3 regions of the Bacteroides gallinaceum genome follow, and region 1 is predicted to be linked to each of the others. Evidence: riboswitches for the same ligand, from Rfam matches in the RefSeq annotation. Region 1 holds a riboswitch; each other region holds the start of a gene.
What was found. A riboswitch is a leader RNA that binds a small molecule or an ion and turns the genes downstream of it on or off. The one in region 1 is predicted to bind cobalamin.

Region 1 (9,934 bases):
GAAGGAACCGTAAAGCTTGAATTGTCTGTCAATGACACCGGTACCTTCAACCGGCTCGGTTCTTTCGGAGAAGACCTCCAGCATGAAAAAGACGACAACATCCGTTTCTTGCGGATTGAGCTTGTCAAACAGTAATGGAATCAGACGCAAAGGCACAGAAACCCAATGAATTTTCGGCTATATCGTTTCTGTGCCTTTGTTTCTACACCCCGTTGCAGCATCTTCTTCTGATTTTTCTGTCAGCTCTCGCAGATTGAAACAGATGCCGGATTCAATAAAAAAACATAAAACCGATGACGGTTTGTTCTGCGCATGCCCCAATATGATTCAATGTGCTTATCTTTGCCCGGCTAACATGAAGAATAGAAATCATGAAGGAGAACCACATGTATATCAAGAATATGGTCTGCCGGCGCTGCATTCTGACAGTCACAGAAATATTCAACGAAAGCGGTGTGCAGCCTGTTGATGTAGAACTCGGAACCGTTTCTCTGCTTCGGCCACTTACTCAAGAACAGTTCAACTCCATACAAACCAAGCTGGAAGCCTATGGCTTTGAAGTGATTGACGACAAACGGATGCGTATCATCGAACAGATACGTATCGGGGTTATCGAGTATGTGCGCCATCCCGAATTCCAGGAAACAAAGAATCTGTCGGAGTACCTGCAGGAAAAGTGCCATCGCGAATACAGTTCGCTAAGCAAACTCTTCACGGAAATGAAGGGAATCAGTATAGAAAAGTACAGCATCGCGCAACGGATAGAACTGGTCAAGGAACTGCTTGTCTACAACGAACTGTCGGTGAGCGAAATTGCCGACAAGCTGCATTATTCAAGCGTAGCACACCTGAGTGCCCAGTTCAAGTCGGCCACCGGCTTGTCACCTACCCGGTTCAAACAAATGAAAGGACACAAGCTGAAACCTCTTGATGAAATATAAATCATATCCATAATAATGTAACGGTTTCATTTCTTGGAGCGCTTATCTTTGCACCGTATTAAAAGGAAACCGATATGCAGAAAATTTTATTAATGATTTCTTTTTTATTGACGGTATCTGCACCTTTGCTGGCAGATACGTCAAACCGGACAATAAAAGGCTATGTGCTTGACGAAGACGGAGCACCCTTGCCCGGCGCATACGTATATGACGAAAACGAACATAAGTCTGTGGCGGACGAAAACGGGTACTTTGAACTGACCGTGCCGGGAAATGTAAAACGGTTAAAGGCCGACTATATCGGATTTAACACGCTGACTCACGACATGGAACGTCCGGACGATGTACAGGTTCTGGTGTTGACCTCCAGCACCAATCTGGAAGAAGTGGTGATTACAGCCCGAGGAATAGGCACGATAAAGAACAGGCGGAGCGTGCTGAACACGGAAAGCGTGACTTCGCAAGGACTGACACGCGCAGCCTGCTGCAATCTTTCGGAGAGTTTTGAAACAAATCCTTCGGTGGACGTGGCGTACAGCGATGCGGTAACAGGAGCCAAACAAATCCAGCTGCTGGGACTTTCCGGCACATACGTACAGATGCTTACGGAGAATTTTCCTAACCTGCGGGGTGCAGCCGCCGTTTACGGGCTGGACTATATTCCGGGTCCGTGGATGCAGAGTATTCAGATCTCAAAGGGAGCCGCTTCTGTAAAAAACGGCTTTGAATCTGTGGCAGGACAAATCAACGTGGAATACAAGAAGCCTAAAATGGCCGATCCTCTTTTCGTGAATGTTTTCGCAAGCAGCGCCGGGCGGTACGAAGGAAACGCTGTAGGAGCGGTCGAACTGAATGACCGCCTTTCCACTGCCCTTTTCGTGAACTATTACAATGAAGAGCAGGCGCATGACAAGAATGGAGATACGTTTCTCGACATGCCCGAAATGCAGTCGTTCAGTGCCATGAACCGCTGGCATTACCAGACTCCCCGCTTTGTATCCCAGTCTGGAGTAAAAATACTGGCCGACCGGAGAACCAGCGGACAGACAGCGCATACACTGCATGGAAATGAAAGCTTCTCTCCCTATACCATCAACAACGATGCCAATCGAATCGAAGCTTTCTCAAAAAACGGTCTGATACTTGACTCGAATCGTAACGAAAGCGTGGCATTTATCGTTTCGGGTTCTTATCATGACCAGCAGTCGAACTATGCAGAAAAAATATATAATGTATATGAATCGAATGTATACGCTTCCTTACTCTATGAAAGCGAGTTCGGCGAGCAGCACAAACTGGCAGCAGGACTAAACTACAACTGGGACAATTATTCGCAGCGTGGCAATGTCATCGAACGTTACAGCCCGCAATGGCGGGACATCAGCGAAAACGTAACGGGCGTATACGCAGAATATACATGGACGCCGAACGAAAAGTTCACTTTGATGGCGGGAATGCGGGGGGACTACAGCTCACTGCACCGTTGGTTTGCCACTCCCAGAGTCCACATCAAATACGATGCAACCTCCTGGCTGAACCTGCGAGCTTCTGCCGGAAAAGGTTATCGCACGATGTTTGTATTCCCGGAGAACAGTTATCTGCTGGCAAGTAGCCGCGAACTTTACATTGAAGAAGACCTGAAACAGGAAGAGGCGTGGAACTACGGCATAAGTGCCTCTTTCCATGTTCCGGTAAAGAATGAGGAACTGACCGTAAATGCCGAGTGGTTCTACACCGACTTTCAGAATCAAGTGGTCGCAGATATGGACAGAAATCCGCATGCCGTCTATTTCTACAATCTCAACGGACGGTCAACGTCAAGTGTGTTCCAAATCGATGCCAGCTATCCGCTGTTCCAGGGATTTACACTGCTTGGGGCTTACCGATGGATGGATGTGAAAGGCACCTACGATGGAAAGACAATGCGCAAGCCGCTGACAAGCCGTTATAAGGCTCTATTGACGGCTTCATATGAAACGCCGCTCAAAAAATGGCAGTTCGACATGACGGTCCAGTTCAACGGCGGAGGACGCATGCCGACACCCGATGCCACAAATCCGCTGTGGGGCGGCACGTTCCATTCATTCACTCAGCTGAGTGCACAGGTAACGCGACGCTTCCGCAGATGGAGCATCTACGCAGGAGGAGAGAATCTGACAAATTTCAAACAGGATAATCCGGTCATTTCGGCCGACAACCCGTACAGCAGGAACTTTGACGCAACCATGGTCTGGGGGCCGACTATGGGTTACAAGCTCTATGCCGGAATCCGTTATAACATACCGAAACTATAAACTTCAAAAACAGACACTGCAATGAAAACAAAAATTCTCACATTGATGACCGCATGTATGCTGGGGCTTTCTTTCTCTTCCTCAGCGGCCATCATGAAAGACAGCAAAAAAGAAAAGGCAGAAGTAACCTTTCTCGTTTCAATGACCTGCGAGAAATGCCAGAAACGGATTGAAAACAACCTTTCTTTTGAAAAAGGCGTGACGGGACTGGATGTGGATCTTCCGAAGAAAACAGTTACAATTGAATACCGGAAAGACAAGACTTCTCCCGACAAACTGAAGGCCGCCATCAAGAAACTGGGATATACGGCAACCCCGTTCCATGTCCAGAAAGAAGGCAAACAGAAAACTGAATAACCGGCCGGACGTTACGCTTCAAAGCTACACCCTTTCAGGCATAAGATCATTATCCATGAATTGACTTTATGCCCGAAAGGGTGTAATTCTTTATATCAACCGGAATTATGCCATGATATTCACAAGGAAGAGAGAATATTTGTCTTTTCTGCTCATTAACGTGCCTTTAAAATGATAAACATTATTTGCGTATTCCAAACAAAAGACTTACTTTTGCCGAAAAGATTGGTTTCGCCTGTCCGTTCGGGCAAGCGGATTAAAAGGGAATCGGGTGGAAATCCCGAACAGTCCCGCTGCTGTGAAGCTTCATAAATCTTCCGGTAAAGGCTCATTACCACTGATGCAAAAAACGCATTGGGAAGGTTCCGGAAGAGAAGTCAGTCAGAAGACCTGCCAACATTACATGTTATCCGTATGCGAGGACAATGCGGTTAATTGGTTTTAGACACACATTTTTAAAATATGATCAGACAGAAATGCCGGCTTGCCTGGCTGTTGCCGCTGTTTGTCCCGGGGATACATGCATCCGATTTGCATGCCCAAAACCAGACAGACAGCTTGCAGCACTTGGATGAAGTGCTCGTTACAGCCCGCGCCCTACAAAAAGAGATTATTCCCGTACAAAAACTGTCGGGAGAACAGCTTCAGCGCCTCGGATCGCACAATGTTGCCGATGCGTTGCGCTATTTCTCCGGTGTGCAACTGAAAGATTACGGAGGTATCGGAGGATTGAAAACGGTTAATGTCCGAAGTTTGGGCACAAACCATGTAGGAGTTTTTTACGACGGCATCGAACTGGGAAATGCACAGAACGGGACAGTCGACCTGGGACGTTTCTCGCTTGACAATATGGAAAGTGTCACCCTCTACAACGGCCAAAAAAGTGCCATTTTCCAATCAGCTAAAGATTTCGGGGCGGCTGGAACCATCTACCTTCAGACACGGACACCGAAATTCAAGGACAATAAAAAATACAATGTCAAAGCAACCTTCAAGACCGGCTCTTTCGGTGTTGTTAATCCTGCGGTTCTTTGGGAGCAGCAGATAAACGACAAATTGAGCAGTTCTTTCAGTGCAGAATACATGTATACAACCGGAAAGTATAAATTCCGTTACGCAACAGAAGGCGGATACGACACGACAGCCGTCCGGCAAAACGGAGATGTAAACGCTTTGCGCATCGAGCACGGACTGTACGGAACTGTCAAAAACGGATACTGGCGAACCAAACTCTATACCTATTTCTCCGACCGAGGCTATCCCGGTGCCATTGTACGCAACAAGTTTACTCATGAAGACCGCCAGAACGATGCCAACTTCTTTGCGCAAGGCATGTTCCGGAAACATTTCTCAGACAAGTATCGCTTTATGGCCAGCGCGAAATATGCCTACGATTACCTGCATTATCTTGCCGATCCGCATAAGGACGAATCGCTGATGTATATCAACAACCGTTATCGCCAGCAGGAAGTGTATGTTTCAACAGCCAACTGCTTTGATCTGACATCGTTCTGGAGTTTCAATCTGTCGGTTGACTGGCAATTCAATCTTCTCAACGCAAATTTAAAGGATTTTGTCTATCCGCGGCGCAACACCGGACTTTTTGCCGCTGCCACGGCTTTTGACTTTGACCAGTTCAAGTTGCAGGCAAGTGTTCTGGGCACTTTCGTTTCTGACAAACTGAAAGAAGAAGAAAAGGGAGAAACGGCTTCCGACAAAATGGAATGGACTCCTTCTGTAGTCATCAGCTACCGGCCGTTCAAGAAAATCGGTCTGAACTTCCGTGCGTTCTACAAGCGGATATTCCGGATGCCTACATTGAACGACCTCTACTATACATTTGTAGGAAACGCTTATCTCGATCCGGAATATACAAATCAGTATAACGTAGGCGCCACTTATGAAAAGGAGTTTGCTGATTTATGGATAAAACGCATCGAGTTGCAGGCAGATGTCTATTACAACGAGGTAAAAAACAAAATTGTGGCCACCCCCACTTCAAATTTCTTCCGCTGGACAATGGTCAATTTGGGCGAAGTGGAAATCAGGGGGATTGATTTCGCCCTGCAGACAGACTGGAAATTCGGGCGTGAAGTTTTTCTCTCCGGAAGGCTGAACTATACCTATCAGAAGGCACAAGACTTTACCGACCCGACCGATGAGTTTTATGGAGGGCAGATTCCATATATCCCCTGGCACAGCGGCTCTGCTGCGCTTAATCTCAACTGGAGGTCGTGGGAAGCGAACTATAGTTTCGTCTATACGGGAGAAAGGTATTCTTCGCAAGCCAATCTGCCTGTCAATTACCAGCCATCGTGGTATACCAGTGACTTTTCTGTTGCAAAACGCCAGCAAATCTGCTCGCACGAACTGAAACTGACATTGGAGGTGAACAATCTGCTGAACCAGCAATATGAAGTGGTATCCTGCTATCCCATGCCCGGAATCAATTTCAAGTTTATAGTCCAATATACATTCTAAAAAACAGTCCATGAAGATGAAAATATATCCATTCGTTTTTTTATCTCTTCCGGTTGCGCTTTTCGGTTGCCGTGAAGAGCTGCCGGTGCTCGATTCTGAGAAAGAATACATCACGTATCCCACCGATCCGCAGACTATTGAAGGATTCTTTCTGCTTAACGAAGGAAACATGGGAAGCAACAAATGTACAATCGACTTCTTCAGCGCACGGGGCGGCTATTATTTGCGCAACATTTATCCGGAAAGCAACCCCAGCATCGTCAAGGAATTGGGTGACGTTGGCAACGACATCCAGATACACGACGGAAAAATGTATGCGGTGGTCAACTGTTCGCATTTTGTAGAAGTAATGGATGTCAGTACGGCAAAACATCTGGGAAGCGTAGACATAACCAACTGCCGGTACATCACGTTCAACGGTGACAAGGCATACGTAAGTTCGTATGCAGGACCGATACAGATTGATCCCGAAGCACGCCCGGGCAAAGTTGTGGAATTTGACACAAATACACTTCAGATAACCCGTGAAGTGGTGGTGGGATATCAGCCGGAAGATATGGTTATCTCCAACGGAAGGCTGTACGTAGCCAATTCGGGAGGATATCGCTATCCGAACTACGACCGTACCGTATCTGTCATCGACCTCGAAAGTTTTCAGGTTGTCAACACCATTGACGTAGCCATCAATCTGCACCGGATGGAAATGGACTCAAGAGGCAATATCTATGTCATCTCTCGGGGAGATTATTACGGAAACAGCTCTGACATTTATGTCATAGACTCGGCAACGGAAACCGTAACAGGAAACCTTGGAGTGTCTGCCAGTCAGATGTGGATCGATGACGACTTGCTTTACATTATCTCTTCCGAGTGGAGCTATACGGATACAGACAATAAAGTCAGCTATCTAATTTATAATACAGCCCAAGGCAAAGTGGTTTCAGAAAATTTCATCACCGATGGAACGGAAGCAGACATCCGGATGCCCTATGGCATTGCAGTCAATCCGGAAACAAAAGAAATTTATGTGAGCGATGCGACTGATTATGTTACGCCGGGGTATCTGTACTGCTTTTCTCCCGAAGGGAAAAAACAGTGGAGCGTACGTACAGGCGACATACCCGCCCATTTCGCATTCACCACAGAGGATTTCTACTACAACGATACGCCGGAAGAAACGACTTCATCGGCCTATATCACCAAGGTGATCGAATACATGCCTGCCCCGGGACAGTTTGTCAATGCCATGCCGGAATATGAAGAAGGCGACACGCAGGAAGACATGAACCGCAAAGCACTCGAAGCAATCGGAAACAACAAGCGCGGCATGGTTTCTTTAGGAGGATATGGCGGATATATAACTGTTGGCTTCGACCACCAGATTGAAAACAAGGCTGGATTAAGAGATTTCCGCATACTTGGAAATGCCTTTCAGGGTGCATCCACAGCAGCCAGCGGAGGAAGCTATGAACCTGGAATTATCCAAGTGGCAGTGGATGAAGATAACGACGGACAGCCGGACGACGGACAGTGGTATGAAATAGCCGGAAGCGCGCATCACGACCCGACTCAGGAAACATGGTACAGCACCTCTTTGAACGCCGGCAATGACATGGCCTTCTATGACGACTATGAGATCGTTTACCAGGCTCCGGACCAAGAACCGTCTACCGAAGAAGAGCAAAAGAAATACATTCCGTGGACAGACAACAAAGGCAACCAAGGATACATCACAAAAAACACATACAACAGACAAGCGTACTATCCGCAGTGGATTGCAGAAAAAGAAATCCGCTTCAAAGGATCACGTCTGCCGCAAAACGCCGTAGATCAAAGCGGGAACGGGACTTATTTCGTTCTTTATCCATTTGCCTACGGATACGCGGACAATGCAACGAATGCCAGTGACGAATCGGCCATAGACATTGACTGGGCAGTAGACGCTGAAGGAAATGCGGTTTCACTTCAGGGTATCGACCTCGTCAGAATCTACACGGGTGTCAATCAGGAGAACGGATGGATAGGAGAATGTTCGACTGAGGTAAGCGGAGTAGAAGACCTCCATGTGCTGGGAACAGAGATTCCCACCCGATAAAAACAGCTATCCGCTTCACTCCTGACAGCTGAATCCAACTCCCGGCAGACCCACATACAGTCTGCCGGAGGGAATGCTTTGTCCATACACAAAAACAATTAGCACTATTTATAAATCTAAACAAAAAGAAAAAATGAGACAATTATGCAAAATGCTCTTGCTGCTTTCGTTTGTCGGCGCAGCATCGTGTAAAGAAGATTATGCGGGCGGAGAACCCGAAAATCTGACATTCAGGCTGACAGACAGTATAGAAAGCGAAAAACCTGTAATCCTGATTTCGGATGAAACGTATAAGGCTCAGTTTCTGGCTGAGCATGCAAATGAAATCTCCACGAACGGAGTTCCCGCCGGATGGACTGTCAGCGTAAGCAAAGACTCGGGGTATGTAGCGGTTACGGCGCCATCCGCTTCATCCGGTGCAGACCAAACGTTCTCCCTGCAACTGACGGCCAAAGGTGAAGGCGGACAGACAGCCACGGCACAGATTGACTTCTATCATGCAACATTTGACGATCCGACAGGAGCCTTGGTCTTGAATGAAGGAAACATGACTTCTGAGAACGGATCACTTCTTTATATCACCCCCGAAGGATATATGATTAACAATGCATACAAACGGGTGAATGGAACCGAGCTGGGAAATGTTCCGCAAGATATGTACCGGTACGATGGAAAACTCTACATCATCTCGCAAAACGGAAACGGTAATGCGACCGGTGCAGAATTTGAAAATGACGGCATGCTGATAGTTGCAGACGCACGCTCGCTGAAAAAGAGCCGGAATTTCCTGAAAGAAGAGTTCAGCCAGCTGGACTGGCCCACGCATATCGCCGTCATCGATGAACAGCATATCTATATCCGAGACAACCGGGGAGTATGGCGGCTGAATATGGAAGACCTGTCACTGACATTCATTGAAGGAACCGAGAGTGCCCCCAAAGCACCGTTTGCCGTGGTTGGAGGAAAAGTGTACACGTATTATAACGGATCGTTCAACATGACAGGACTCCTTGAAATAACTCCGGGAAATGACAGGGCAACAGACATTTCCGTTCCATTCTATTCGCTTTACGGAATAACAGGAATAGCTCCCGCCGATAACGACTGCCTTTGGATTATGAGTTCGAAATTCGGAGGAGAAATTTCAATGAACCTTTATGATCCGTCTGCAGGAAACGACGGAAAATTGAAACGGAACTATATCAGCGAACTGCCTTCTGAAGGCTCCTCCGGCCGCTCCTTTACGGCGCAAGGCAACACAATCTATTATGCCAGCGGAACAGCAATCTATCGCCTGGTGTTCAATCCGGACGTAAAGACAGGCAGCAAAGATCCGCAGGACGAAATGCTGGTCGATCTTTCTTATCTTGACGACAATGCGGCTATCCTGTATAACGGGCTGGGCGTAAATCCTACCACAGGCTATGTCTATGCAAACACGTTGAAGGGAGTCGGCCCGTTCTACACAACCAATCAGATCTGGGTATTCAACTTCTCCGACAATGTAAACGCGCCGTTGTTCAAGTTTGAAAATTACACCCGTTTCCCCGCAGGATTCTTCTTTAACTATTGATATACAAACCTCAGAGCCTGTTTGTCTTTCCCCACGGAGCGGTTCTTCAGAACCGGACAAGCAGGCTTTTACAAAAACATACTTTTATGAACAAGACATTCACCTATTTTTTCGCCACCAGCTTGTGGCTTGCTGCCTGCACTAGCGAACAGCCAAATGAATCACAACCAGATACAGAGCCGACAGATACTGT
Region 2 (9,934 bases), on a different contig from region 1:
CCGGCCAGTTCCAGCTGCTTCAGCATTGCTTCCTTGTCTACGCGTATACCCATTGATGAGATTTCAAAGGCACGTCCCAATACGCTGTTCCATACCATCAGGTCACCGTTCAGTCCCGGCAGGCCGGTCTTGGGATCGATCGTAGTATAATCGTCATAGTCCGGAGCGCGCAGGTCGTGCGGTTGTCCGTTGCTCAGCTTGCAGCCGATACCGATGATAAACACGGCACCGTAACGTTCGGTAATGAGGTTTTCGCGTTCTTTGGCCGTTTTGTCGGGGTACATCTGCAGCAAGTCTTCTGCATGGATGAAATGCACGTCATGTGCAAGGAAAGGAGTGATTTGCGGATACATTTCACAGATCATGTATTCGGTGCGCCGCATGGCAGCATAGATGCGAGTGACAATGCTTTTCAAGAATTCAACAGTGCGCTGTTCGGGAGTGATTACTCGTTCCCAGTCCCACTGGTCAACATAGAGCGAATGGATGTTTCCGAGCTCTTCATCTGCCCGTATCGCATTCATGTCCGTGTATATGCCGTATCCCGGTTCGATTTTATAATCGGCCAGTGTCAGCCGTTTCCATTTTGCAAGCGAGTGCACTACTTCAGCTTCCTTATCTCCCAAGTCTTTGATGGGGAAAGTAACAGGGCGTTCCGTTCCGCTGAGGTCATCGTTGATGCCCATTCCTTTCAGTACGAAAAGCGGTGCCGTTACACGGCGCAGGCGGAGTTCGGATGACAGGTTCTGCTGGAAAAACTCCTTTATTTGTTTAATGCCCAGCTCGGTTTGTTTCATGTCGAGCAATGGCTTGTAGTTCGCAGGTTTTATAAGATAGCTCATACTTCGGTTTGTTTTGTTATTATTGTATATGTTTGGCAAAGATAGCCTTATTTTGTAAATGTGCAATATGTTTCTTTGGAAAACTTGTCAAAATGATTGTTCTTCTGCTGTGATAGCGTTATTTTGAAAAGCGTTTGTTGTCTGCTTTTATTTCATGGATTGCTGTTGTCCATAGGGCAGATGCGCAAAAAAATAGCCTGCCGTTCTCACTTGACAGACGGCAGGCCTTGATTCATTTTTTTTACCGAAAAGCAGGCTTATCGGTTCTTGTACATATTTTCGTAGTAATTCTGATAGTCACCGCTCGTTACGTTCTTCACCCATTCCTGATTGTCCAGATACCATCTGATTGTCTTTACGATTCCGTCTTCGAATTTGGTTTCGGGATACCAGCCCAATTCATTCTTGATTTTTGTCGGGTCGATGGCATAACGCTGGTCATGCCCCAAGCGGTCTTTTACAAATGTAATCAGCGAATCGTTGATCCAATCGATATTGATTTGTCCGTCGGAGCCGATTTCTTTTTTCTTGAGTACAGAACGGTATGCCGGCTCTTCTGTCATCAGACGATGGATGGTGGCGATTGTCAGTTTGACGATTTCTATATTTTGTTTTTCGTTGTGTCCTCCCACGTTGTATATCTCCCCGTTGCGTCCGTGCTGGATTACCATGTCGATGGCTTTGCAGTGGTCTTCGACATACAGCCAGTCGCGGACATTGGTCCCGTTGCCATAAACCGGAAGACGTTTTCCCTCGAGAATGTTCTTGATTATCAGCGGTATCAGTTTTTCAGGGAAATGGTAAGGGCCGTAGTTGTTTGAGCAGCGTGTAATGGTGACCGGCATCTTATAGGTGTCGCGATAAGCCATTACGATAAGGTCGGCGCTGGCTTTTGAGGCGCTGTACGGGCTGTGCGGGCAGATTGGAGTTTCTTCAGTGAAATATCCTTCATCTCCCAGCGAGCCATAGACTTCATCCGTTGAAACCTGATGATAGCGCACACCCTTTCTCCATGTGGGATAGCCATATTCATCCTTGCCTGTCACCCACGCACGGCGGGCTGCGTCAAGCAGGTTTTGAGTGCCGAGAATGTTGGTCTGCAAGAACAGTTGCGGATTTTCTATGCTGCGGTCAACGTGGCTTTCTGCTGCAAAGTTCACGATGTAGTCAAACTTGTATTCGGCAAACAGCTGGTCGGCCAGATTGCGGTCGCAGATATTCCCTTTGACGAAATAACAGCGTTCGTTGTCAATGTCATCGGCAATTGTTCCCAGATTGCCGGCATAAGTCAATGCATCAAGAACCACCACTTTTATGTCATCGTATTTTGCCAGGATGTATTTGATATAGTTGGCACCGATGAATCCGGCCGCTCCTGTTACAAGATAAGTTTTCATAATTTGGTCTTTAATTTATCGCCGCAAATTTCGGAAAGTTTTTTGAAAGTGACAAGTTTTTTTATCTTTTATCATTCAGTTCGATGACTTCCATATCTGAGAAATTTCCGTTGTCAACGGTGAAACGAACCAATGTTCTTGCCTTATGGAACCCATAGATGCCCGCCGCTCCCGGATTGATGTGCAGCAGTCCGAGTGTCTTGTCAAATTTTACTTTCAGAATGTGCGAGTGTCCGCTTATGAACAGTTTGGGCGGGTTGGCGAAGATTTGCTTGCGTATTGAGGGGTCGTATTTTCCAGGATAGCCTCCGATGTGCTTCATCAGCACGCTGGCTCCATCTACGGTGAACTGAGCTGTTTCGGGATATCGGACACGTATGTCCTGTCCGTCAATGTTGCCGTATACGGCGCGTAGCGGACGGAAGGCCGCAAGGCGTTCGGCGATTTCAAGCGAACCGATGTCGCCTGCGTGCCAGATTTCGTTGCAGCTGTCAAAATATTTCAGATAGCGTTCGTCCCAATAGCCGTGGGTGTCGGATAAGAGTCCTATTCTTGTCATGCCTGTTCTTTTTTGTTTTCGGATATGAGCAGCAGCTTGTCGCCCGGATGCAGTTCCAGCTGCCCGTTGGGGATGATGAATTCGTTGTCCCGTTTCACCAGCATCACGAGTGTTCCCTGCGGGAGCTTCATGTCGGCCAGCCTGTTCCCTTTCTGAAGCATCTCTGTTGTCAGGGTCAGATCATTGAGCGACGAGTCGATTTCGTCAGGCAATTCTACGCCGAACTCGTTTCCTTCCTTCTCTGCCGGAAGGTCAAGGTGGAGTATCCGTGCCGTTTTGGCAATGCTCATCCCCTGGATAATCAGTGAGAGCAGCGTGATGAAGAACACGATGTTGAACAGTTGCTGCGACCCTTCGATTTCTGCCAGAACCGGATAAGTGGCGAATATGATGGGAACAGCGCCGCGCAGTCCCACCCATGATACAAACAGGCGTGCCTTGTTGGTCAGTTTCCTGAACGGAAGCAGGCATAGAAACACGCTTATCGGGCGTGCCGCAAGGATCATGAAAATGCCGATGAGCATTGCTACCGCAGCTATGTCGAGCATTTCATGCGGATTGACCAGCAGTCCTAGCGTGAGGAATACGATGATCTGGAACAGCCAGGTAAGTCCGTTCATGAATGTGCTGATGTCTTTCCGGAATGCCAGCCGTGCGTTTCCTACAATCATTCCCATAATGTATACGGCCAGGTATCCGTTGCCTTTGAGCTGGTCGGTTACGGTGAATGTGATGAATACCAGGCTGAGCAGCAGGATCGGATAGAGCGAGCTGTTTGAGAGGTTGATCTTGTTTACCAGCCACACGGAGAAGCGTCCGGCGGCGTATCCGATCACGCCTCCGAAGAAGAACTGGATGAGCAGGTCTTTTCCTACAATCAGAAAGTTCAGGTCGTTTCCGCTGGATATGACCTGGATGAGGATGATGGTAAGCATGTAGGCCATCGGGTCGTTGCTTCCGCTTTCCAGCTCGAGCATGGGCCGGAGGTTCTGCTTCAGATTCATGTTCTGTGAGCGCAGAAGATTGAACACGGAGGCAGAGTCGGTTGACGACATGGTGGCGGCCAGCAGCATCGAAGTGAGCAGAGGCAATTGGATGTTGGTGTTGTCCCATCCCGAAATCCAGTAGATGAACGCTCCGGTGAGCAAAGTGGTCAGGAGCACGCCTAACGTAGACAGTACGATGCCGGGCTTGAGTACGGGACGGATGTCGGCGTACTTTGTGTCCATGCCTCCTGAAAAGAGGATGATGCTCAACGCTATCATTCCGATGAACTGGGCGTCGGATGCGCTGTGGAACTGCAGTCCCAGTCCGTCACTTCCGAACAGCATGCCTACAACGAGGAAGAGCAGCAAGGTCGGTATTCCGAACCGGTAGCCCGTCTTGCTGATAAGGATACTTGAAAGAATCAGGATGGAGCCGATAAGAAGAATGTTTTCTGCCGTAAATATCATGGGCTTGAGTTTTTTGTGGTTTGTGAAATGTCTGTTTTATCCATTTCCGGTGCGGCCTTTGCTGGCAAGAAAGATGGCTCGGCTCTTGAAAAAGTTTGTCTTCAGCCTGGAGATGGTTATCTTTAAGCTGAAGATATGTATCTTTAGTCTGGAGATTTGCATCTTCAGGCTAGAGATCTAGATTTTTACAGGCCGGCATAAATTTCCTGTCGGCTTTCCGCTGCATTGTCCTCATGGGACGTATGGTCAGAAATGGATACTTTTTGTTGCAAAAATAGGAATAAAAATAAAAAAATCGTTATATTTGCAATGTTTTGTTCCGTTTGTGCTTCCGGATGGCGAAGCCGCGGATGAAAAGGGAATCGGGTGAAAGTCCCGGACAGTCCCGCTGCTGTAAGCTCCATAAGCGGTTGGCCCGTTTGCTGCAAGCCACTGTTTTCCGCTGATTGTCGGGAAAACGGGAAGGCAGGGTAATACCGGAGTAAGTCAGAAGACCTGCAAAACGAAGTCATGCTTGCATTCTCGAGGAAAGGATGGCAAGATTGAGGTGTGCAAACGTTTCAAACTTAAAATAAAGTATTATGAATGTAAAGAGTTTTTTGATAGGCATGCTTTGCCTGTTGGCGACGGGTGTATCGTTTGTGTCCTGCAATGACGACAACGACGATTTCCTGGATGATACGGGTTCGAAAGTATCTTTGCCGGGGCGCAGGGCTTACATCCTGTATGAAGGAAGCTACGGACAGGGCAATTCCGGCCTGGCATTCTATGCTCCCGACGGCAATGCGGATTTTATCGGCGACATATATACGGTGCAGAACGGAAAGGGATTGGGGGATACCGGTTCGGCGATGATCGAACATGACGATAATATTTATGTCGTTGTTTCCGGTTCGAGCTATGTGGCCCGCCTGAATGCTGCGGGAGTGGAGCAATGCCGCCACGAGTTTGAGTACATGCCCCGGTATATTGATGCAGAAGACGGCTATGTTTATGTAACTCAGTATGGAGGGCGCGTGAGCAAGCTGGATGCGGTTACGCTGGATGAGGTTGGCGTTTATCAGGGGCAGTCTGACCATGCATATGAAGGCATCGTCGAATGCAACGGTTTGCTGTATGTAGCCGACAGCCAGACCCGTGACGAGTCTGCCACAGTGGTGTTGGGATATAACAGCGAAGTGCTTGTAATCGATCCGAACTCGATGCAGCTTAAGCAGACTGTGTCTGTTACGGTGAATCCCGAACGCTTGTGGGAATGTGACGGCAAGGTCTATTTGATTTCAAGAGATGTTTATGACCTTACCAGCTATCAGAAGATTTCAAGAAATGAACTTCAAATAATAGATCCGTCTAAGGGTAATCAAGTGACAGAAATAAAAGAGGCTACGAAGTTGGCCAAAGGAGATAATGGCTTACTTTACCTCATTGATACAGATACTGAAAATTCGTTCTTCACTTACAATATCAGCACCGGGAAGATTACCGACCATACTTTCTTGAACAATAATCCGGAAGAGCTTTCAAGCGCAACGATTTATCTGTTTGAAGTGGATGATGAAACGGGCGACATCTATATCGGTACGAGCGATTATGTGTCGGAAGGAACGGTTTATCGTTTTGATGCCAGCGGCACGTTTAAAGAAAAGTTTGATGCCGGAGGTATCAATCCCAATTCCATGATATTCGTAGACTGAGAAGAATGAAACGTGTATTATTAGCTGCTTGCATAATAACTTTGGTCTTGCTTTCGGCTGCTTGCGGCAGAGGAAGCAAGACTTCTTCTGTTTCGGCAGGTGACACGCTGCAGTTGAGGTATGCCCGCAATTTGTGCATTGTCCGTTATCCGGATTACACCATGGCCGTATTGCGCAATCCGTGGGATACCTTGAAAACGCTGCACACCTATGCGCTGGTGGACAAAAGGGATTCGCTGCCGGAAGGGTTGCCTGACAATGCCACTGTGGTCAGAGTGCCGCTGGAAAGATGCATGGTTTATTCGTCCGTTCATTGCAGCCTGCTTAAGGAACTGGATGCGCTGCACCGGATTGCGGGCATATGCGGTCTGGAGTATATGAATATGCCGGAAATAAAGGACGGATGCGAAAAAGGAACAATTGCAGACTGCGGAAACAGTCTGGCTCCGGACGTGGAGAAGATCATTGATTTGCATCCCGATGCAATACTGCTTTCTCCATTCGAGAACAGCGGGAGTTATGGCAAAATAGGCAAGCTGGGCATTCCTTTGATTGAATGTGCCGATTACATGGAGGCTTCTCCCCTGGGGCGTGCGGAATGGATGATGTTTTATGGATTGCTGACAGGCAGTTGCGGACGCGCTGACTCGTTGTTCAGAGCGGTCGAAACAACGTATCTTCGGGTGAAAGCGCTGGCTGCTCAAGCAAAAGTGCGTCCTGCGGTTATCTGTGACTTGAAATACGGTTCTGTCTGGTATATCTCGGGCGGAGAAAGCACCACGGGAAAAATGCTGGCTGATGCCGGAGCCGACTATGTTTTTGCAGACCTGAAGAACAGCGGTTCTGTTCCGATGGCTTTCGAAGCCGTGTTTGATAAAGGACAGTATGCAGACTACTGGCTGATAAAGTATAACCAGCCCCATGACAAGACTTATAGTGAGCTGGCCTCAGAGTACGCTCCTTATTCCCGTTTTCTTGCTTTCCGTAACCGGCAGATCTACGGATGCAACAGCCGTCGCATTCCTTTTTATGAGGAAACGCCTTTTCATCCCGACTGGCTGCTGAAAGATATGGTAAGCATTTTTCATCCGGAACTGCTGGAAGGCTATCGTACTAAATATTTTACAGAGTTGGCGGAATGAACAGGCGTAGAGGATTTGTGTTTGGAATGCTGCTTTCGCTGTGCATTCTTTTGCTTGTTGCGGCGAACCTGTTTTTCGGTTCGGTTGATATACCAGCCAGAGCTGTCTGGGAAATTCTTTCCGGCGGCGAGGCGGAAAAAGCGAGTTGGGCGTATATTGTTTGGGAATCACGTTTCCCTCAGTGTGTGGCGGCTTTGCTTTGCGGGGCAGCCCTTTCAGTTTCGGGATTGATGCTGCAAACTGTATTCAATAATCCTCTTGCCGATTCTTCTATTCTTGGAATCAGTTCGGGGGCAAGTCTGGGAGTCGCCCTTGTCGTAATGGCTGGAGGCAGCAGCCTGGCGGCAGGCGTTTTCAGTCTGTCGGGCTTCTTTTCTGTTTTCTTGGGCGCACTGGCAGGTGCTGTGGCCGTTCTTGCCTTGATTTTGTTTCTTTCTTTTCTGATAGAGAGCGGTGTGATGTTGCTTATTGCAGGGATCATGATCGGGTATGTTGTGTCTTCTGTAATTTCTCTGCTGAGTTTCTTTTCAGCAGCCGACAACGTACAGTCTTTTGTCATTTGGGGGCTCGGCAATTTTGGCGGAGTGTCTTTTGACCAGCTTCCTGCCTTCAGTCTTTGTATCGTAGCCGGTCTGGTTGTCGCTCTTTTGCTGATAAAGCCGCTGAATGCCTTGCTCCTGGGGCCTCGCTATGCGGAAAACCTGGGAGTCAACGTCCGTCGGGTGCGGAACCTGCTGTTGTTGTCTACAGGCATTCTGACTGCCGTGACAACAGCTTTCTGCGGGCCTGTAGCCTTTATCGGTCTTGCCGTACCTCATATTGCACGTTTGCTGTTGGGAACGTCTAATCATAATTCGCTGATGCCTGTTACTTTGCTCTGCGGATCGGCGATGGCCCTTTTGTGCAATCTGATTTGTGCGCTTCCCGGTGAGTCGGGCATCATTCCTTTGAATGCCGTGACTCCCGTTTTGGGTGCTCCTGTTGTTATTTATGTGATTATCAACCGTCGGAAACTGCAATATTTTAATTGATGGAAGCGGGTCAGGTTATAGTGGAAGGGAATAAGCTTGCCATAGGATATGCAGGCAAGCAGAGCCGGACGGTGCACCGTGATTTGAATTTCCGCCTCTGTTGCGGAGAGTTCACCTGTTTGTTGGGAGCGAATGGAAGCGGAAAATCTACGTTGCTGCGTACGCTCGCAGCGGCCCAGCCTCCTCTATCCGGCAGTCTGACATTGTTTGGAAAACCGGTCAGTGCATACGATCCCAAGGAACGTTCACGGTTGATAGGTCTTGTGCTGACAGATAAGACGCAGACGGGCGGCTTGTCTGTCTATGATTTGGTATCGCTCGGGCGTCAGCCTCATACGGGATTTTTCGGCCGTTTGAGCACGCATGACAAAGAAGCTGTTTCCCGGTCGCTTGAAGCTGTAGGCATGCTGCATAAAGCGGATTCATACATGGCTCAGCTTTCCGACGGAGAGCGGCAGAAAGTGATGATTGCGAAAGCGCTGGTTCAAGAATGTCCGTTGATTTTGCTGGATGAGCCCACAGCGTTTCTTGATGTTGTAAGCCGGATAGAAATCATGACGTTGCTGCATCGGATTGCTGCGACAGAGCAAAAGGCGGTTTTAATGTCTACGCATGATGTGGAGCAGGCTCTTGTTCTTGCCGACCGTCTATGGCTCATGACCGGCCGGTATGGTTTGGAATGCGGTTGCACGGAAGATCTGATTCTGGCCAACCGGATGGATTCTCTTTTTGAATTTCAGCCGGACATCCGTTTCGATTTAATGCATGGCGGATTCTCGCCGGAAGTGAAGGGAAAGAAGTTCATTGTTCTTGAAACCGCCGACGAGGTCTTGCGCCACTGGACTCAGAATGCACTGAACCGCCATGATTATTTTTGTTTGATGCCCGGTCAGCAGACCGAATTTCATGGATTGCCTGTCCTGAAAGTTATTTCTCCGGATCAGATTCTATTGGAGGCTAATGGCACGGAAATCTGCTGTTCTTCATTCGAAAATTTGTTTCATGTCCTTTCTTGCCGGTCATGATTTTGTATTTTTGAAAAAAAACTATATTTGTATCTGAATATTATGATAACATTTTATGGCAAAGATTATTTTATTGAAAGGTACGGAGCCCCGGTTGTATCAGCTGGTGGCTCCGTTGGTCATGAATTCCGAAATATTGAAATATAACAATAACTATCCTTTTAAGACGAGCGACTCATTCGTATGGTTCGTGGCCGTTAAGGAAGAGCTGGTGCAGGGATTTGTGCCTGTGGAAATCAGGGGAAAACATTTTGTCATCAACAATTATTATGTGGATGAAAAGTTGGAAAAAAAATTGTTTCCTCAATTGTTGAAGGCTGTACTGAAAAAGTTGGAAGATCATTCGAAAACGTTTCAGGCAGTTGTGATGGTTAGGCATGCGCAATACTTTGCTGATATGGGATTTGAAGTGATAAAGAGTTGGAGGCTCTATCAGAAAATGGAGAAAGCATGAAGGAGAAGAAGAAAAATGTTTATGAACTGGCCGAAGAGAGGCTGGCCGTTTTGTTTAAAGAATTTGACAATATCTATATCTCGTTTTCTGGTGGAAAGGATAGTGGGGTTCTGCTGAACTTATGCATCGATTTCATCCGCAAGCATAATCTGAAACGGCGGATCGGAGTGTTTCATATGGACTATGAGGTGCAGTATAAAATGACGATTGACTTTGTAGACCGGATATTTGAAGCAAACAAAGACATTCTGGATGCCTATCGCATTTGCGTGCCTTTCAAGGTGAGGACATGCACTTCCATGTATCAGAGCTACTGGCGTCCGTGGGATCCTTCAA
Region 3 (9,934 bases), on a different contig from region 1:
ACACGCGGAAGGAAATCAAAACATCGGCCTGGAAGAACCAGTCGCTCGACCTTTCGTTCAAGCCTCGTGAACAGAAGCAGCGCGACAAGGAGTTCGCTCCCTCGGTGTGGCAGGGCGACAACAACCGTTTCTTCCTCACCCGCAGCAGCCGCGACCTGCACCGCATAGACGTGTGCACCTATACGGTCGGGCAGGATTCGATTGTGCCAATCGTGGAAGAACGCATGAACACTTATCAGGAAACCCGTCCGATTGAGGTGTTCAACGGAGGCAAGGAGTTCATTCAGTGGAGCGAACGCGACGGATGGGCGCATCTGTATCTGTATGATGACAAGGGAAACCTGAAGAACCGCATCACTTCGGGACCTTGGCATGTAGAGCGTGTGCTGAAGGTGGACGAGGCGACACGCACCGTTTATTTCATCGCAAACGGGCGCGAGAAGGATGAGAATCCGTATTATGAGCACCTCTATAAAGTGAATGCTGACGGAAGCGGACTGAAGCTGCTGACGAAAGGAGATTATTTTCATCAGGTGAAGGCCGATGACGACGCCCGTTTCTTTGTTGACAACTATTCGCGGGTAAATACCGTTCCCTGCGCCGATCTGATTGACCGGAACGGAAACAAGGTGATGACCATTCAGGAAAGTGACTTTTCGCAGCTTAAGCTCGCCGGGTATCAATTCCCCGAACTGTTCAAAGTGAAAGCGGCTGATGGAGTGACTGACCTGTATGGAGTGATGTACAAGCCGTTCGACTTTGACTCGACCAAAGTTTATCCGATTATCGACTACGTATATCCGGGCCCGCAGGTTGAGGCGGTTTATTACCCGTTTACCCGCATGAGTGTGCGTACCGACCGTTTGGCGCAGGCTGGTTTCATCGTGATATCCGTAGGCCAGCGCGGAGGTCATCCCAGCCGTTCGAAATGGTATCATAATTACGGCTACGGCAATATGCGCGATTATCCGCTGGCCGATCATAAGGCAGCCGTAGAGCAGCTTGCTGCACGTTACTCCTTTATCGACATTGACCGCGTCGGCATCCACGGACATTCGGGAGGCGGCTTCATGTCGACCGCAGCCATCTGCCAGTATCCGGACTTCTATAAGGCAGCCGTTTCGTGTGCCGGAAACCATGACAACCGCATCTATAACCGCTGGTGGAGCGAAACCCATCATGGAGTGAAGGAAGAGATCTCGGAGAAAGGGGATACTACCTTTGCTTACCGTATCGCCACCAATCCGGATATTGTGAAGCAGCTGAAGGGACATCTGATGCTTGTGCACGGTGATATAGACAATAATGTGCATCCCGGGAATACGATTCGCGTGGTCAATGCCCTGATCCGTGCCAACAAGCGTTTCGACATGCTGATTCTTCCCGGCCAGCGTCACGGATTCGGCGACATGGATGAATATTTCTATTGGAGGATGGTAGACTTCTTCTCAGAGCATCTGAAAGGGAAAAAAGAAACTTCGGTTGACATACCGCGGAGGTAACGGCCATCGCAGTATGTTTATATGACAAGGGCTTGCGGTTCATGACGGAATTCAGTTTCCTGAATGTGCTGCAAGCCTTTTTTTCTTCGGGCAGGTGCATAAAAAAAGCGAGGTTCAGATTCATGAACATCGCCGACATCCTAAAGAACCCCCTTTACGGGTTCTTTTCATCTTTTGTCTAGTCATTTTTGTTTGTGTTATCCTTTTATCAATCTCTTCTTTACCAAGAGAAAAAACAATTAATCTTTGAAAACTTTACTTCTTTGTTACCTTAATCTAATACCTTTAAAACCTTAAATTAATACCTAAATGTAAATTGCTTTTTACCTTAAAAATATTAATATAAATCTAATACCTGATTTTTTTATCTTTTTACCTTCTGGTTTCACAACCACATTGCAAATGTACGTCATTTTCTTTATATGGCAAGCATTTGGTAGCTGTTTTTTGGTGATTTGCTTGTTTTCATGACATAAATCAAGAAAACATGTGCTTGTCTGGCTTCTGGCTGTTTCTGAAGCGTGTGCGATAACGGAATTTCTCATGAAATGCAGCGGCTGAAAATGTCCATTCTCCTGTATGTGTCAAATGGGTAACTTCAGCCGTGTCATTTGGCTGTTATTGTTAAATCTGTATCCGGATGCTCCCGCTTGTTCTTACAGGCGCATGCCGTTCATTCTCAGCACACGCTGGTTGCTGCTTCCCTTGAACTCCAGATGCGGCGAGTATAGTTCTTCGATGAACCGGCCGTCTACCAATACGTCGATGTGTTTCAGGAGCGGGCTCCGCAAAGGGTCGTTCTGTATTTCTTCCAGCGTATATCCCGTATAGCACCAGATGTTCATGCCGGTCTGCTGCTTGACTGCTTTCAGCACTTCGGCAAATTCCTGGGGATTGAAGAAGGGGTCGCCCCCGGTGAATGTCACTCCGTCCAGCAGCGGGTTGGAGTTTATTTCGCCGATAAACTTTTGCAGAACTTTCCCGGTGAGCGGGAATCCGACAGCCGGATTCCATGATTCGGGGTTGTGGCAGCCTTTGCAGCGGTGAGAGCATCCGGCAAGATAGATGGAATACCGGATGCCTTCACCGTCGACAATCGTTTCGGGATAGGTGTACAGGTAGTGCAGCATTCTTATGAATGTTTTACTCTGTCGCTTTCTTCTGCCCGCTTTGCCGAGTTCCAGCTGTTCAGGTCACCGGTAAGATAGCCGGTGATGCGGCGCATGCGGAGTATGTTGTCGCTGTTGCATACGGGGCATTTGCTGTAAATCACTCCTTTGTATCCGCAATTGTGGCATGTGTCTACCGGGTGGTTGATTGAGCCGTATCCGATCTGTTCGTCGTGCATTGCTTTGACGATTTTCACGATGGCTCTGACATTCTTCTGCGCTTCGCCGTCCAGTTCTACGTAAGTGATGTGGCCTCCGCGTGTCAGTGCATGAAAAGGTGCTTCGCATTTGATCTTTTCAATGATGCTGATCGGCTCCTTTACATCCACATGGAACGAATTTACATAATAGTCGCGGTCGTTCACTCCCTCGATAATGCCATATTTCCGTTTGTCCATGCGGGTGAAGCGCCCGGACAGTCCTTCGGCGGGAGTGGCGAGTACGGAATAATTCAGGCGGTATTTCTGCTTGTATTCGTCGGCCACCTTGTTCATTTCCTCTACCGCTTCGTAAAGCGTGTCCCATGCTTTCCTGCAATGCCCGTGCCCCTGTCCGTACAGTGCGGCCATAGCGTTGTGCCCGCCGATAAAGCCGATTCCCAGCGTGCCTTGATTCAACACGTCGCCTACTTCATCGTTGGGATTCAGTCTGCCTCCTCCTTTCCATACGTCGTTGCTCATCATAAAAGGGAATTGGCGTGCCAGCGCTGTACGCTGGTACTGGTAGCGCGCGTAGAGCTGTTCTGCTATGAATCTTGACATTCTGCCGACAGCCTGCAGGAACAGTTCTTTCGCCTTTTTTTCCTTGTCTTCTCTGTCTGTTGACAGTGATTCCGCCTGACGGACAGCTTCGATGGCCAGGCGCGGAAGGTTCATGGTTGTGAAAGAAAGGTTTCCCCGCCCGAGCGAAGTCTTTTCGCCGTTGATGTTTTCAAAGACACGTGTGCGGCATCCCATTGTCGCCAGTTCATAGCGGTAGCGTTTGGGGTCGTCTGCCTTCCATTTTTCGTTTTTGTTGAATGGCGTGTCAAGAAACATGAAGTTGGGAAACAGTGCCTTGGCCGTGGTGCGGCAAGCCTTCAGAAAAAGGTCGAAGTTGGGTGTTTCAAACTTTATTTTTCCTTCTATGGCTGCGTCGAGATCCTGCATGGCAAGGTTATAGTCGGCTTCGGAATACGAAACCCCGTCCTTTACCTTGAAAATCTGGATAGGAAATACCGGCACTTCGCCTTGGTTTCCAAGTCCTTCTGTGGTAGCTTTCAGCAGTTCCTCCATAACCATGCGTCCTTCTGCCGAAGTGTCTGTCCCGTAATTGATGGAACTGAACACCACCTGGTTTCCTCCACGCGAGTGCATGGTGTTTAGGTTGTGTATGAATCCTTCCATCGCCTGATGGGTTTCTTTCCGTGTCTGTTGGAGTGAACGGTGCAGCAGATGTTCCAGCTCTTCCATTGAAACCCTTATCCCGGCAGATTCGAGCGTGTGGAGCAGCGCTGACCTGGATTGTCTGTCGGGCTCAACTGTGGTGAGCTGTTCGCCTGCGATGGCATGAAGTTTCTTCTCGTCGTGCTCCGTTCCTTTCATCTCCAGGAAAAACGAAAGGTTGGCCGCCACGGCTTTCTGGAAAGATTTCAGCACGCCTTTCGCCATGAAGAAGTCAAAGGCGGGGATTGCCTGGCCGCCATGCTGCTCGTTCTGGTTTGTCTGGAATATGATAGTAGCCAGCGTTGCATAGCTTTGAATCGACTGAGGTGTGCGGATACTGCCGTTTTTGGTGTGGAAGCCCCTTTCAAACAGATCGTCCAGGTCGTATTGGATGCATGTGGTCGTTTTGGTCGGATAATAGTCGAGGTCATGTATGTGAATGTCCCCGTTCCGGTGGGCTTCCGCATATTGTGCCGGCAGCAAATATTTGTATGTATAATCCTTGGTGATTTCTGATGCGAATGTCATCATTTGTCCAGCAGGCGTATGGCTCGACATGTTGGCGTTGCTCAGGTTCACGTCATTTTTGTCGATGGCCACGATGCCGTCCATGATGTGTTTGATTTGCGTTTTCCGCTCACGTTCGGTGTTTCTCCATTGGCGGTAGATGATGTACTTTTTTGCCACTTCAGGCTGGTCCTTCATCAGTTCGGTTTCTACCATGTCCTGGATTTCTTCCACTCCGATGGTAGGCTTTGCGATGCGTTTCACCACGTTGCGGGTGATTGATTCGATTTGTTTTTCCCGGTTTTCCATTCCGGTCGCCAGAAATGCCTTTCTGATGGCGTTGCTGATTTTGTCGCTCGAAAAGTCTTCCCGCTTTCCGTCGCGCTTGATGATACAGGTTCCGACTGTGTTCATTTTCTCTGTTTTTAATTGATGTACAATAGTTGTTTTCTTGAAGGCAGGTCTTCTGACTGATCTTTCCCCTATGGCGCCTTCCCGGTCTGTCAGACCAGTGGCTGTGGTTTACGTGCCAAGGTTCGTTAAGAATTACAGCAGCGGGTACTGTCGCCGATTCGCACGGCGTTCCCTTTTGAAACGTTTCCGCTACCTTCGGAAAACGAGTCAAAGATAAGAATAAAAAAGAACACTTTGAAAATCGAAAATTCCGTTTCTGTCTAAATTTGGGAAACTTTATCGGAGTAAAAATGCTTTGTAGTATGCTGTATGACGGTTATTTGGGTAACTGTAATTTATAATGATTTTCTTGTTTTGAAATATTGAACAAACTTCTTATGACTTATTCGTCTGATTTCTTCGGCTTCGGATCCGGAAGATTCACGGGTGTCAGACCCATTTTTTTTGCTTTCTCCAGCATGTAATTGAAGGCGGCGTCATGCTCGTTGGGTATTACTCCGTCAAGTATCGCATCTTTAATGGAACTTTTCAGGCTTCCGATCTCCCGGCAAGGCTGCAGGTTGAACACATGCATGATTTCACTCCCGTCTACTGGCGGCTGGAAGTTGCGGATGCGGTCTTTTTCTTCAAGGTCCTTGAGTTTCTGGCGCACCAGCCTGAAGTTGTCGAGGAAACGTTGTTTGCGTGCCTCGTTTTTTGATGTGATATCTGCTTCGCACAGCATCATCAGGTCGTCAATGTCATCTCCGGCCTCGAAAAGCAGGCGTCGTACGGCCGAGTCGGTCACTTCCTCATCGGCAATTACAATCGGACGCATGTGAAGCCCTACCAGTTTCTGCACGTATTTCATTTTCTCGTTCATCGGGAGTTTCATCTTGCGGAAGAGTTCGGGAACCATTTTCTCTCCGATGAAGTTATGGTTGTGGAACGTCCATCCGTTTTTCGGATCCCAGCGTTTGGTGCGTGGTTTTCCGATGTCGTGGAGGAGAGTGGCCCATCGCAGCCATAAGTCGTTGCTTACTTTTGCGATATTGTCCACCACTTCCAGCGTGTGGTAGAAGTTGTCTTTGTGAGCCCGTCCGTTGCGTATCTCTACGCCTTGCAGCGCAACAAATTCAGGGAAGATAAGTTCCAGCAGGCCGCAGCGGTCCAGGTCGATGAATCCTTTTGAAGGAATGGGAGAAAGCAGGATTTTGTTCAGTTCGTCGGCTATCCGTTCGCGCGAGATGATTTTGATGCGCTCTTTGTTGCGTTCAAGCGCATTGAATGTTTCGTCATCGATATAGAAGTTCAGTTGGGTGGCAAAACGGATGCAGCGCATCATCCGCAGCGGATCGTCGCTGAAAGTGATGTCCGGGTCGAGCGGCGTGCGGATGGTGCGTTCCTTCAAATCCTTGAGTCCGTTGAACGGATCTGCAAGTTCGCCAAAACGCGCCTTGTTCATGCATACAGCCATGGCGTTGATGGTGAAGTCTCTCCGGTTCTGGTCGTCTTCCAGTGTTCCGTTCTCTACCACCGGCTTCCGGCTGTCGTGGCTGTATGATTCTTTGCGCGCTCCTACAAATTCCACTTCCGTGTCCCGGTATTTTACCTGCGCTGTTCCGAAGTTTTTGAAGACAGACACTTTGGCTCCACGTCCCAGCTTCTGGCCGAAAGCCTGCGCCATGCTGATTCCGCTGCCCACCACCACAATGTCAATATCTTTGGACGGGCGGTTGAGAAAAATGTCGCGCACGTACCCTCCCACGATGTAGCATTCCAGTTGCAGCTCATCGGCAGTTTCAGATATCAGTTTGAATATTTTGTCCGTAAAGTGTTCTTTAAGTTCCATCTGTCTGTCTTTTGAATTCGGGCTGCAAAGTTAGACATTTTTTTTGAAAGGTGGAAGCCGCAGGTGTTCAATGGAGCGCGAGAAACAGAAATGCTTTTGAATGATTTTGTCTGATGTTTGTTCGGTTTTTGCTGAAAATTTGTATTTTTGCTTGATATATAAAGGCTGGATTATATGAGAAAGACATGTTTATTGGTTTTGCCGTTGGCTCTGATGCTGGCGGGCTGCGGCAGCGATGAGAAAAAAGCTGATGCGCTGTACAGGCGCGCCGAGGCATCGTATGCCGGAGGCAACTACAGTCAGGCCAAATTGCAGATTGACAGCATACGCAATCTTTATCCGAAAGCTTTCGAGGCGAGAAAGGCCGGCATCAGGCTTATGCAGCAGGTTGATCTGGCAGAACAGCGGAAGACGCTGGCCTATCTCGACAGCATGATGGCCGTCAAGAAGGCTTCACTTGATTCGATTGTCGGAAAATTTGTATTGGAAAAGGATACGGCCTATCAGGAAGTAGGCAACTATTTTTATCCTACGCAGGTGGTAGAGAAGAATATCGGGCGGACTTTTCTTCGCGGCCAGGTCAGTGAAGCGGGTGAAATGTCGTTAACTTCCATTTATTGTGCCGGGGGCAACATTCATCATACGGCTGTAAAGGTGAGTGTGGGAGATAATTTCGCGCAAACTCCTCCTTCGAGCGACAGTTACGAAACAACCGATTTGGGAAGACCCGTCGAGAAGGCTGATTACAAACAGGGCAGTGACGGAGGTGTGATTGCTTTCATTGCGGCCAACAGTGACAAGAAATCCATGCGTCTGGAGTTTATAGGCGACCGCAGCTATACCACCACGATGTATGCCAATGACATCAAAGCCATTGCCGAGTTGAGCGGTCTGGCGCGGGTATTGTCAAGTATTGAGGAGATAAAGAAAGAGCAGAAAGAAGCGAACCTGAAAATCCGCTTCGTTACCCGAAAGATGCAGGAAAGCGCCGCTGGTGATTAAAGCGGCGCAGAAAGTTCGTCAAGCGTTTTCCCCTCGAAGGCGCAGATGGCTTTCTTGTAGCTTAAAGGAATATCTACGGGTTCTTTTGTCGCGATGTCGTAGCCGACAAGTACGGTACGGCATTGGCATTTCAGCACGCCGCTGGCCTGGTTGATGGCGCGCTGGAGGAGCGTGAAGCTCTTGTGCCCCAAATGAATTACGGCAGTTTCTATAATCAGCTTGTCGGAAAAGAATACGGGAGCCAGAAAGTCTGCGTTTATGTTGGCCACAACCACGCTGAAATCCTGCCATTCTTTCTCTCCGAACACTTCCCGGAAATAGGAAGTCTTTGCCAGATCGTAAAGTGAAAAATAGACGGAGTTGTTCATATGTCCGTACTGATCCACATCGCTGAACCGGATCTGAACGGGGGTTACGTGCTTAAATTGGACATCTTGTTCCATAGTATAACTTTTTGTTAGTGCTTTTCGGTTTTTATATTTTCCAAATATATATCTTTTTTGTTGAAAAATGCCAGCGTTGATGGATATTTTTTTACTTTTGTCTGTCATTATCTGATGAAAGTTCAAAAACAGTTTTAAATATGGAACATAAATTTAGCAAAGAAACGCTCTGCGTGCAGGGCGGTTGGACTCCCAAAAACGGTGAGCCTCGTGTGTTGCCCATTTATCAGAGCACCACATTCAAATACGACAGCAGCGAACAGATGGCACGTTTGTTTGATCTGGAAGACAGCGGATATTTTTATACCCGTCTGCAGAATCCTACGAACGATGCGGTAGCCTCCAAAATAGCGGCGCTTGAAGGAGGCATAGGCGCAATGCTTACTTCGTCGGGGCAGGCCGCCAATTTCTATGCGGTGTTTAATATCTGTGAGGCGGGCGGGCACTTTGTCTGTTCTTCGACCATTTACGGCGGCACATTCAATTTGTTTGCCGTGACAATGAAGAAGCTGGGCATCGATTGTACGTTTGTTGATGCGGATGCTCCTGAAGAGGAAATTGACAAGGCTTTCCGTGAAAACACGAAGTGTCTGTTTGGTGAAACGATTTCCAATCCGAGCATCAATGTGCTGGATATTGAGAAGTTTGCACGGATTGCGCACAAGCACGGAGTGCCTCTGATTGTGGACAATACGTTTGCCACACCAATCAATTGCCGTCCGTTTGAGTGGGGGGCAGATATCGTGACGCATTCAACGACCAAATATATGGACGGACATGCCACTTGCGTGGGAGGTGCTGTTGTTGACAGCGGAAATTTTGACTGGGAGGCTTATGCGGACAAGTTCCCGGGACTGACTCGTCCTGATGAGTCGTATCATGGGCTTACTTATACCAAAGCGTTTGGCAAGATGGCTTATCTGACTAAAGCTACCGCTCAGCTGATGCGTGACCTCGGTTCGATTCAGTCACCCGAAAATTCGTTCCTGCTGAATCTGGGGCTGGAAACGTTGCATCTGCGCATGCAGCGTCATTGTGAAAATGCGCAGAAGGTTGCCGAATGGCTGGAAGCCAATCCGAAAGTGAAATGGGTGCATTATAGTGGACTGAAGAGCAACAAATATTATGCGCTTGCCCAGAAATATATGCCTAACGGTTCATGCGGCGTAATAGCATTCGGCCTTCAGGGAACCCGAGAGGATGCCATCCGGTTTATGGACCACCTGAAGATGATTTGCATTGTGACTCATGTGGCAGACGCGCGTACTTGTGTGCTTCATCCTGCCAGCCATACACACCGCCAGCTTTCGGACGAACAGCTGATTGAGGCCGGCGTGGCTCCCGACCTGATTCGTCTGTCGGTAGGCATTGAGAATGTGAATGATATTATAGCTGACCTGGAGCAGGCTATGGAGCAGATATAGTTGCTGTCCGGGTTTGTCCAGAATGGAAAGTAAAGCACGAGGTTCACAGAGAGGTGAAATGACAGAAACTCTGTGACTTCGTGCTTTGTTTTTCAGAATGAGCAGAAAAATGTTACCAGAAACGGGACGCTGAAATCAACCAGAAAGCCGTGAAAAATCGACACGACAACAAACTCTTGCCCGGCGCTGCGGGTAATGATGGGGAGTGTGGTGTCCAT

Region 2: linked by a shared signal. The riboswitch ahead of QUW60_RS04975 (NHL repeat-containing protein) and the one ahead of QUW60_RS07025 (TonB-dependent receptor) in region 1 are both predicted to bind cobalamin.
Region 3: linked by a shared signal. The riboswitch ahead of QUW60_RS08535 (anaerobic ribonucleoside triphosphate reductase) and the one ahead of QUW60_RS07025 (TonB-dependent receptor) in region 1 are both predicted to bind cobalamin.

Annotation. Positions count from the first base shown of each region.
Region 1 is NZ_JAUDEN010000010.1:12,484-22,417, reverse strand. Features, by position in the region: gene QUW60_RS07045 (alpha-L-fucosidase) at 1-135, shown strand, start outside; gene QUW60_RS07040 (helix-turn-helix domain-containing protein) at 372-941, shown strand; gene QUW60_RS07035 (TonB-dependent receptor) at 1,016-3,235, shown strand; gene QUW60_RS07030 (heavy-metal-associated domain-containing protein) at 3,257-3,592, shown strand; cobalamin riboswitch at 3,802-4,004, shown strand; gene QUW60_RS07025 (TonB-dependent receptor) at 4,055-6,073, shown strand; partial or broken gene QUW60_RS07020 (YncE family protein) at 6,090-7,214, shown strand; gene QUW60_RS07015 (DUF5074 domain-containing protein) at 8,302-9,741, shown strand; gene QUW60_RS07010 (DUF5074 domain-containing protein) at 9,828-9,934, shown strand, end outside.
Region 2 is NZ_JAUDEN010000006.1:31,396-41,329, forward strand. Features, by position in the region: gene asnA (aspartate--ammonia ligase) at 1-842, opposite strand, end outside; gene rfbB (dTDP-glucose 4,6-dehydratase) at 1,100-2,239, opposite strand; gene QUW60_RS04965 (metallophosphoesterase family protein) at 2,301-2,798, opposite strand; gene QUW60_RS04970 (potassium/proton antiporter) at 2,795-4,252, opposite strand; cobalamin riboswitch at 4,550-4,769, shown strand; gene QUW60_RS04975 (NHL repeat-containing protein) at 4,834-5,946, shown strand; gene QUW60_RS04980 (ABC transporter substrate-binding protein) at 5,952-7,088, shown strand; gene QUW60_RS04985 (iron ABC transporter permease) at 7,085-8,119, shown strand; gene QUW60_RS04990 (ABC transporter ATP-binding protein) at 8,119-9,144, shown strand; gene QUW60_RS04995 (hypothetical protein) at 9,200-9,598, shown strand; gene QUW60_RS05000 (DUF3440 domain-containing protein) at 9,595-9,934, shown strand, end outside.
Region 3 is NZ_JAUDEN010000013.1:19,399-29,332, forward strand. Features, by position in the region: gene QUW60_RS08525 (S9 family peptidase) at 1-1,502, shown strand, start outside; gene nrdG (anaerobic ribonucleoside-triphosphate reductase activating protein) at 2,159-2,629, opposite strand; gene QUW60_RS08535 (anaerobic ribonucleoside triphosphate reductase) at 2,635-5,016, opposite strand; cobalamin riboswitch at 5,042-5,228, opposite strand; gene QUW60_RS08540 (CCA tRNA nucleotidyltransferase) at 5,399-6,847, opposite strand; gene QUW60_RS08545 (outer membrane protein assembly factor BamD) at 7,022-7,849, shown strand; gene QUW60_RS08550 (acyl-CoA thioesterase) at 7,846-8,292, opposite strand; gene QUW60_RS08555 (O-acetylhomoserine aminocarboxypropyltransferase/cysteine synthase family protein) at 8,433-9,716, shown strand; gene QUW60_RS08560 (LysO family transporter) at 9,809-9,934, opposite strand, start outside.